Regions from separate parts of the Knoellia sp. LjRoot47 genome, predicted to be linked through region 1. Evidence: predicted binding sites of a transcription regulator. Region 1 holds the regulator's gene; each other region holds the start of a gene.
What was found. The regulator LexA, encoded in region 1, represses DNA repair genes until DNA is damaged. The targets are predictions, from matches to a motif close to TCGAACANNTGTTCGA.
Positions count from the first base shown of each region.

Region 2: the regulator LexA is predicted to act here: its motif matches at 1,471-1,486, upstream of ACSQ11_RS04920 (DUF222 domain-containing protein).
Region 3: the regulator LexA is predicted to act here: its motif matches at 2,034-2,049, upstream of ACSQ11_RS15705 (DUF6504 family protein).

Region 1 is NZ_CAXUQS020000002.1:371,642-374,843, forward strand. Features, by position in the region: gene ACSQ11_RS16460 (VOC family protein) at 1-40, opposite strand, end outside; gene ACSQ11_RS16465 (LysM peptidoglycan-binding domain-containing protein) at 346-747, opposite strand; gene lexA (transcriptional repressor LexA) at 932-1,684, shown strand; gene ACSQ11_RS16475 (sunset domain-containing protein) at 1,781-3,202, opposite strand, start outside.
Region 2 is NZ_CAXUQS020000001.1:984,352-987,553, reverse strand. Features, by position in the region: gene ACSQ11_RS04935 (SDR family NAD(P)-dependent oxidoreductase) at 1-136, shown strand, start outside; gene ACSQ11_RS04930 (DNA-3-methyladenine glycosylase family protein) at 142-798, shown strand; gene ACSQ11_RS04925 (SRPBCC domain-containing protein) at 817-1,272, opposite strand; gene ACSQ11_RS04920 (DUF222 domain-containing protein) at 1,498-3,202, shown strand, end outside.
Region 3 is NZ_CAXUQS020000002.1:207,723-210,924, reverse strand. Features, by position in the region: gene metF (methylenetetrahydrofolate reductase [NAD(P)H]) at 1-693, shown strand, start outside; gene ACSQ11_RS15715 (nuclear transport factor 2 family protein) at 785-1,183, opposite strand; gene ACSQ11_RS15710 (YbaK/EbsC family protein) at 1,456-1,977, opposite strand; gene ACSQ11_RS15705 (DUF6504 family protein) at 2,095-2,412, shown strand; gene ACSQ11_RS15700 (SAV_6107 family HEPN domain-containing protein) at 2,418-2,819, shown strand; gene ACSQ11_RS15695 (DNA polymerase III subunit alpha) at 2,911-3,202, shown strand, end outside.

The DNA.
Region 1 (3,202 bases):
GCCGAATCTTCTGCACGCGCGTCACGCCGTCGTCGCTCATGCCCCAGTCAACCGCGACTCCGCCGCACTGTGTGCCCGCTGACCACCCGCCGGCCACCGAAACCAGGATCGGTGGGTGGCCCCTGGGCCACGAAGTCGCCGTCAGACGCGACACGTGGAGGCACAGCGTCACGTAGTCACTGGAGAGCCGCCCACACACTCCCGGGCACGGCAAAGGGCGCCCCGCGCAACAGTGGCGGGGCGCCCTCCGTGCTGAGCCGGCGAGGGGTCGAAGCTCGCTCGAGGACTCAGGCCCGAACCGGGGTCGAAGCGGCTCGGAGTGTGTGGACCGTCAACGCAGTCACATCAACCCTGGGGGATGACGATCGTCTGGCCGGCCTTGACCTGCGCGCTGCTCAGGCCGTTGGCGAGCTGCAGCTCGGCGACCGCGGACGTGACCGGCATGCCGCCCATCTGCTCGGCCGCGATCTGCGACAGCGTCTGCCCCTGCTCGACCGTCACGGTGACCGGCGCGACGGATGCCGACGCTCCGCCGGTGAGACCGACGAACGCGGCCACGAGGGCGAGGAGGAGGACCGTGCTCGTGATGACGAGCCGACCGACGCGGGTCAGACGCAGCGCCGGCCCCGCGACCTCGCGGACCGACTCGCCGGTGGGCACGAGGACCAGGCGCGGACGCTCGGGACGACGCGTCGGGAGCGGGACGGCATACCCGGCTGCGGTGTCGTAGGCGACAGCTGCACTCATGAGGTCCTCCTGGGTCGAAAGGACGTTCGATAGAACGTCTGTACGATTTCTAGCACGGATGTTCGACTACTTCAAGACACGCCTCGAACAGATGTTTGAAACACCTGCTCGAACTCCGTACTCTGACGTCATGTCGAGAAGCCAATCAGGCACCTCTGACAACGCCCCTGCGAGGAGACGAACCATGAGCGACAAGCGCCGCCAGGACGCCGACGACGCCGCCGTCCACGAGCTGCCCGACCGCGACCCCGGCGACGGCACGCTCACCGTGCGTCAGCGCAAGGTCCTCGACGTCATCCGCAACTCGGTCGACCGTCGTGGATACCCGCCGAGCATGCGCGAGATCGGCCAGGCCGTCGGGCTCACGTCCCCGAGCTCGGTATCGCACCAGCTGCACGCCCTCGAGAAGAAGGGCTACCTGCGCCGCGACCCCAACCGCCCCCGTGCCCTCGAGGTCGTCTCCCCCGACACCCCGAGCGACATCCGCGGCTACCGCGGCGGCGCGGCCCCCGACGACGTCGACGCCGACCTCGACCCGACCGGTTCGGGTGACGTGCGCCCCGAGGCGAGCTACGTCCCGGTCCTCGGCCAGATCGCCGCCGGCGTCCCGATCCTCGCCGAGGAGACGGTCGACGAGGTCTTCCCGCTGCCCAAGCAGATCGTCGGCGAGGGGTCGCTCTTCCTGCTCAAGGTCGTCGGCGAGTCGATGATCGACGCCGCCATCTGCGACGGCGACTGGGTCGTCGTGCGCCAGCAGCCGACGGCCGACAACGGCGACATCGTCGCGGCCATGCTCGACAACGAGGCGACGGTCAAGACGTTCAAGCGCAAGGACGGCAAGGTCTGGCTGATGCCGCACAACCCGGCCTTCGACCCGATCGACGGCGACCACGCGACGATCCTCGGCAAGGTCACCGCGGTCCTGCGCCGCGTCTGAGCTCAGCCCGTCACAGACGTGACGCCAGACCAACCGTCGAATGAAGCGGCGGCGACATCCCACGCGGAATGTCGCCGCCGTTCTGCTCAGTCCGGGTCAGCGCTTGGAGGCCCGGTACCCCGCCGCAACAGCGGCTGACTGAGTGCGGAAGCACTCCTCAGGGTTCGTTATGGCGTAGTAGGCGCCGCCCGGCATGTGGTAGATCATCGAACTGGCGTTGCCCTTGATCGGGGCCCAGGAGGGGCAGCTCGAGAGGCTGATCGGCACAGTCCTCGACGGGTAGCCCACAGCGCCTGTGATCCCAGAGGTCCTTGCCACAGTGGCGAACCCGGCCTTGCTACCCGTCACTCGCACACTGATCTTCTTCCCCACAACACCCGTCCCCAGACGTAGCGTCGAAGCCGTAGCCCCAGACAGGGCGGCACCATTGGCGAACCATTGATAGCGGAAGGTCGTTCCTGCAGTCCATGCCCCCGGGCGCGCGGTGAGGGCGTAGGTCACGAGCGTTGAGCCCGCGACGGACGGCGCTGCTGTCGCGGGAACACGCAGGGTCGCGGCCGAGACCCTTGCGATGGTGGCATATCCAGATTTGCGTCCGGTGACGCGAACGGAAATTCGCTTGCCGCTTGTCGTGCTGCCCAACGTGTACGTCGACCCCGTGGCACCGGGAATGACGACTCCGTCCGCGAGCCAGGCGTACGACAGGCTGGTGGACGCGGACCATGTCCCTGGCCGAGCGGTCATACGGCCGCCGAGCATGGGGGTGCCTGCCACCGTCGGCGTCCCAGCGGTGAGGACCCGAGCGGACTGCGCCGAGAATCGGCCCACTGTTAGATGTCCCGCCTTGGATCCGGTGACCGAGACCGAGATCCGCCGGTCCCGTTGGGCCGTACCCAGCTTGAGCGTCGCGGTGGTCGCACCAGCAACGGCACGACCGTCCGCGAACCACTGGTACCGCAACGTGGCGCCCGTCGTCCAGACCCCGGGCCGCGCAGTGAGGGGCTGGCCGTAGGCGAAGTAGCCGGAGATGCCGGGCGAGGACCAACGCATGACCCTTTTCGTGGCCGCGGAACCACGGGTCACCGTGGCATAGGCCGGCTTGGATGCAGTGACAGCGACATGGAGGGCCTTCCCGTCCTGCGCGGTCGTGAGTGTGAATGTCCGGCCGGTAGCTCCGGGGACAGGCGCGCCGTCGGCAAACCACTGGTAGGTCACCGCGGTGCCGGTGGCCCAAGCCCCGGGCCCCGCAGTCAGAACGCTGCCCACCATAGGAAGACCCGCAATGGATGGCGTACCAGGCGTCACGACCAACGCCGAACGCTCGCTCGTCCGCGACGCAGGTGCATGTCCGGCGAGTGACCCGTCGACACGAACCTCAACCCCCTTGTTCGCATGGGCGGCGGTCAGGACGAGGGTGCGCTCCGTGGCGCCAGCCACCGGCGTGCCACCAACGAACCACTGAAAGCCGAACGCGGTCCCTTCGGCCCACCCGTCGGTGCTCGCCGTCAGCCGGTACCC
Region 2 (3,202 bases), on a different contig from region 1:
GCGGCCGCGCGGTGGCGGTCTCTGGATGGACCGGCGGGAGCGGCCCACGGCGTACTTCGGCCGCAACGCCGCGACGTCCGACGAGCGCCGGCGCATGTGGCAGTGGGTCGCCGACGCGACCGGGCTGAGGTCCTGACGACCGTGGGCCCGGGCACGGTCGACCACGCGACGTGGGAGCAGCACGTCCGCGAGGTCGCGGCGCTGCACCCGGACCTCGCCGCCGAGCTCGACGACCACGGGGTGCCCGAACGCTGGTGGCGGCCGCCGGGGTTCCCCAGCCTCGTGCTGCTCATCCTCGAGCAGCAGGTCTCGCTCGCCTCGGCGGCGGCGGCCTACGGCCGGGTGCGCGACCGCGCCGGCGCCATGACCCCGACCGCGCTGCTCGCGACCACCCCCGAGCAGCTGCGCGAGGACGGCGTCTCGCGCCAGAAGGACCGCTACCTGCGGGCGCTCGCGACCGCGGTGGACACCGGCGAGCTCGACCTCGACGGGTTGGCCGGCCTCCCCGACGACGAGGTGGCCGCGGCGCTCACCGCGCTGCCGGGCATCGGGCGCTGGACCGCCGAGGCCTACCTGCTCGCCTGCCTCGACCGCCCCGACGTCTGGCCCATCGGCGACCGCGCGCTCCAGGTGGCTGTCGGCGAACGGCTGGGTCTCGCGGAGGTGCCGGTGGGCGAGGTGCTCGAGGAGCTCGGCGAGCAGTGGCGCCCGCACCGGTCGACCGCGGCGCGGCTGCTGTGGAACGGCTACCTCGTCCGAAGGGGACGTCGCGAGACCACCGTCGACCTGCGGCCGTAGGCCGGTGGGTCGCTCCGGTCAGTCCTCGGCGACCGCCGCGAACCGCGCCAGCAGGTGGGGCCACTCGCTGAACTTGCTCCGCCGCGCGACGTTGTCGGGGTTCCAGCCGTCGTGGGTGAGCGTGACGAGCGTGCCGTCGTCGACCGGCTCGAAGTCGACGACGAGCTCGGTCGGGTGGTCGCGCGGCAGCGACAGGTGGAACGTCATCGAGAAGCGCTCGCCCGTCGTCCACTCGGTGACCTGCCCGATCGGGTAGTCCTCTCCGTCGTGGTGCAGGACGACCGCGCCTCCCTCGACCTCCTCGACGTCGGCGCCCTCGAACGTCGACGGGTCCGCGGTCAGCCTCGGGTCCCACCAGTCGCCCAGCCGCTCCGTGAACACCTCGAAGGCATGGACCGGATCGGCCTCGACCTGCTGCGTGCAGACGATGGCGCCGTCGACGTCGGACGATGGGGCGTGGTCCCGGGGAAGCACCTTCCCAGTGTGGCCCGAACGGGCCGTCTCGCGCGAGGAGTGACTGCAGGAAAGGGCCGACGCACGTGGGTCGAGGCCACGTGTCGGTGCCCGGTCGTAGGCTGTCGCAAGCGGGTATGCCGTGCGTCGCCGATCGCGTGAGTTCGCCTGCCGCTCAGTCGAATTCGTTGTCCACAGCTGGTTCCGTGTGCTTGACATTCGAACGTGCGTTCGACAGAATGAGGTATGGATCGAGAGGTGACGGACGGCGAGCGCGAGTCCCGCGCCGAGTCCGTCGTGTCGGGCCTCGGGCTCAGCGCTGAACCGGCGTCGGGACCGAGCTGCCGCCCCGCTGCCGTCGAGACCCTCGAGTCCGCCCGGGCGGCGCTGACCGCCGTGCGTGACGTCCTGCCGCAGCTCAGCGGCGCCGAGCTGGCCGAGGTGCTGGGGCTGGCCGACGCGGTCCGATCCGAGGCCGCGGCGACCCAGGTGCTCGTGACGACCGAGGCGGCGCACCGCGGCGAGTTCGTCTCGGCTCGCCGGGGAGCAGGGTCCGCGCACGAGTGGGTGATCGAGCACGCGCCGTCGCTGCGTCAGGCTGGCGCCGGGCAGCTCGCGTCCTTCGCGGTCGAGGTCGCCCACTGCACGCCGGCCGGTCAGTGGTCGACGACGGGGCCGCGCGCGGGTGTGTTCGCCGACCCGGAGCGAGCCGAGGGCGTGGTCTGGGCGCGGGTCCTCACCGGCGAGGTCGGCTTGCCACTGGCCCGCTCGGTGCTCACCGAGATGGCGCGCCTGGCCGACCGGCTCCGCCCTGAGGCGATCCCGACGGTGGCCACGGCGATGCTCGACCACGGCGTGCTGTGCGGCGTCGGCAAGGTCAGGCAGGTGCGCACGCGCCTGCTGGCGGAGTACGGCCTCGACGGTGAGCTCGAGGACCAGCAGCGCCGGCTGCGCAGCGCCGCCCACCTGTCCCAGCCCCAGGTCGCCGAGGGCGACATCACCGAGTACCGCATGGGCCTCACGCCCGAGCAGTCCGCAGCCCTCGAGGCGGCCCTCGGGCCCCTCGCCAAGCCTGTGCCCGACCCGACCACGGGTGTCTTCGACCCGCGGTCCACCGGTCAGCGACGCGCCGAGGCGCTCCTGTCGATCGTCACCGGGCACGCCGCGCGCGACGGCGAGGAGTCCGCTCCGGCGGGGGCGCCGACAGCGCTCCACGTGACGATGGGACTCACCGACCTCGTCCGCCTGCTCGCCCTGTCCGGCAGCACATGGCCCGGCAGCGCTCTGCCCGGCAGCACCCCGTCCGCGGGCTCGGTGCAAGGGTGCGCGTCGACGTCAGCCTTCGGCACGGTGCTGGGCTCCACGGCATCCGGCACGATCCTCAACGCCGGGGACATCCGACGGCTGGCCTGCGACGCCGACATCATCCCGGTGGTGCTCGGCAGTGCCGGTGAGGTGCTCGACGTCGGTCGAGCGGCCCGGCTCTTCACCCGCGGGCAACGGCGAGCACTGACCCACCGCGACGGCGGCTGCACCTGGCCGGGGTGCGACGCGCCGGCGTCGTGGGCTCGTGCCCACCACGTCGTGCACTGGGCCGACGGCGGACGTTCCGACCTGTCCAACGCAGCCCTGCTGTGCCAGCGACACCACACCCACGTCCACGACCAGCGGCTCGTCGCCACGGTCCATCCACCCGACGAGGACGGCAGGTCCGTCACCTGGGAATGCACGCCCGGGAGCTACGACCTGGCCCTGCCCGGGCGGCTCGCGACACTGCGGCGAGAGGCCGAGCGGCGACGAGACGACCGACGGCGTGACACCGAGCGGCGACGCCGCGCCCTCGACGTGGGGAGCCGCGATCCCTGGGATGACATCTGGGTCTTCGACGACGACGCGATCGATGAGCTCGAGGCGATTCATGACGCCGACGTGTGGGGCCCGGGCAGTCTGC
Region 3 (3,202 bases), 160 kb from region 1:
ACCGAGCGCATCGCCCGCGAGACCACCCTCACGCCGCTCGCCCACCTCACCTGCGTGGGCGCCTCGGTGGAGGACATCCGCCGCGTCGTGGGGCAGTACGCCGCGGCCGGGGTCCGCAACATCCTCGCCCTGCGCGGCGACCCGCCGGGTGACCCCGGTGGCGAGTGGGTCGCCCACCCCGAGGGGCTCGACCACGCGACCGACCTCGTCGGTCTCGTCCGCACGCTCGGTGACTTCACGATCGGTGTCGCCGCGTTCCCCGACGTGCACCCCGCGTCGCCCGACCTCGACCACGACGTCGAGGTCATGGTGAGGAAGGCCGACGCCGGTGCGAGCTTCGCCATCACGCAGATGGTCTTCGACGCCGAGAGCTATCTCCGGCTGCGCGACCGCGTGGCGCAGCGTCGCGACCTGCCGATCACGCCGGGCCTGATGCCCGTGACCAACCTCAAGCAGATCACCCGGATGGCGCAGCTCATGGGCACGCCGCTGCCGCGTGCCGTCGTCGACCGGCTCGAAGCCGTGTCGGGTGACCCGGACGCGGTGCGTTCGGTGGGGGTCCAGATCGCCACCGAGCTGGCCCAGCGGATGCTGGCCGAGGGTGCGCCGGGGCTGCACTTCATCACGATGAACCGCTCCACCGCGACGCTCGAGGTCCACGAGAACCTCGGACTGTCGACCAGCGCTCACTGAGCGGTGCGGTGCGGTGCGGTGCGGTGCGGTGCGGGTGTCGGTCGGGCGAGGTCGCACTCGGCGTCGGCGCCGACCGCCGTCGTGACGGCGGTCAGCGCCGGTCGGGGTCGGCCGCGGTGACCTGCGCCCACACCTCGGTGACCGAGGTGAGCACCCCGCCGCTCGCGGCGGCGAAGGTGGCGACGACGTGGACCTCGTCGCTCGTCCCGGTGGCATCGCTCACCGTGGCTCGCAGGACCGCTTCGTCTCCGGCGTCGACGACCTGCTCCCGCTCGAGCCGCCAGTTCCCGGGGTAGTCGCGATTGACGGCGACGAACCCGGCCCGGTCGAACGTCTCGCCGGTGTGGGCGTAGCGAGCCCGGAACCCGGGGGCGAGGAGGGTGTCCAGCGCCTCCCAGTCCTGGGCGTCGATGGCGTCTGCGAAGCGGGTGAGGAGCAGGGCGGCGGAGGCGTCGGTCTCCGTCGACTCGTCGGTGGCGTTCGTGTCCATGGTCGGATCATCGTCCCCGGCGCCGACACCGCGGGTCGGGCGGGCTCGAGGACCTGAGTACCCCGAGCTGTCCTGATCTGAGTATCCGTACGGATCCCGACCCCATCCGTCGGGAGGGAGAGTGGGCCCTGCGGCCGCGTGGCCGGGACGATGAGGGTGGAGGGGCGCTCGTCATTCCGGCGACGCGGCCGTCTCGCGTCCGTCGCGTCCGTCGCGTCCACGCTCCGGGCGACGCGGCCGTCTCGCGCCCGGCCGGGGCGCGCGCCGGCGGGTCAGTCGACCTCGATGGACTTGCCGCTCGTGATCCGCAGCAGCTCGTCGTAGGTGGTCTGGAAGACGGAGTGGCTGTGCCCGGCCGCGGCCCACACGTGGTCGAAGCTGCCGAGCGTGACGTCGACGACGGTGCGCAGGGGAGTGGGGTGCCCGACGGGCGCGACCCCGCCGATGGCGAAGCCGGTCCACTCACGCACCTCCTCGGGAGTCGCCTTGTCGAGCCCGGCCAGGTCGAGCAGCCCGGCGACCCGGTCCTGGTCGACGCGGTGGCCGCCCGAGGCGAGGACGAGGACGGGCTCGGTGCTGCCGTCGTGGCCGCGTCCGGCGAAGACGAGCGAGTTGGCGATCTCGCCGGGGGTGACACCGAGCGCATCGGCGGCGGCGCGGGCGGTGCGGACCGCGTCCGGGAGGTAGCGCACGACCGGCCGGACATGGTGTGCCGCAAGCGTGCTCAGCACGACCGCCACTGACGGGTGCTCGCTGAGGTCACGCTCCGACACGGGGTCGCCGGGCTCGGTCATGGCGTCAGCGTAGGGGCTTGACGCCCCCGCGTCCGACGGTTGTACAGTGGAGGTGTTCGAACAGGTGTTCGACGAACATTCTCACCTCACCCCATCCTGCCCTGAGGAGGCCATGTCGTGGTGCGCCGGTACGAAGAACCCGTCGAGGTGCGCGTCGAGGCGGCGCTGCCCACCGCCGACGGTGCGCTCGCCCTCCGTCCGAGGCCGCGGGCGTTCGTCTGGCGCGGTCGCATCCTCGTCGTCCGCGACGTCCTCGACGACTGGAGCGAGCGCCGCTCGTGGTGGCGCGACCTCGGTGACCTCGGCGAACGTCCCGAGCGGCACGTCTGGCGGGTCGAGGCCGGCAGCGCCGCGGGCACGGGTGTCTACGACCTCGCGTCCGACTCCGTCGACGGCTGCAGCGACCCGTGGGTCCTGCTCCGGGCCCAGGACTGAGCGCCATGGGTGCCGGTCCCGCGCTCGCGCTCCTCGAGCAGTCCCGCCAGAGCCTCGCCGACGCGTATGCCGCGGAGCTGGCCGCCGTCCGCTTCGTCGCCTCCCAGGATGCCTCGATGCGTGCCGCGGCCGCCCTCGTCGCGCGGCAGGGCCGCACCGGTCCGCAGGACCTCTGGCCGCTCCTCGCCCGCCAGGCCCCCGAGCTCGGTGAGTGGGCCGACTTCTTCGCCCTCGCCGCCGTGCACCGCCAAGAGGTCGAGTCGCACGCCCGCCGGGTCTCGGTGCGCGAGGCCGATGACCTGCTGCGGGCCGCCGAGACCTTCGTCGGTCACGTCACCTCGGCCCTCGGTATGCCGTCCGCCCACCCGGCCGTGCACCGCCTCGCCGCCGCCCGCGAGACCGCCTGATGGCCGCGACTGATTGCCCCATTGGGCCCGTCCCAGCCCAGGTGCGGCGGTGCTCGAAGGGGCCCAATGGGGCAATCAGTCGGTGGTGGGAGTGAACCCCGACTTCGTCCACCTCCACGTCGCCTCCGGCTTCTCGATGCGCTTCGGGGCCTCGACGCCCGAGGACCTCGTCGAGCGCGCCGCGGAGCACGGGCAGCCGGCGCTCGCGCTCACCGACCGCGACGGGCTCTACGGCGCGGTCCGGTTCGCGATGGCCTGCGGCCGGGCCGGCCTCGCCCCGATCCTGGGTGTCGATCTCGCCGTCGGGGAGGAGCCGAGGCCGGGGCGCCCTCCGGCCCGGGTCCGCACCCCGGTGCGAGGGGGAGCCGTCGTCGACCTGCGCC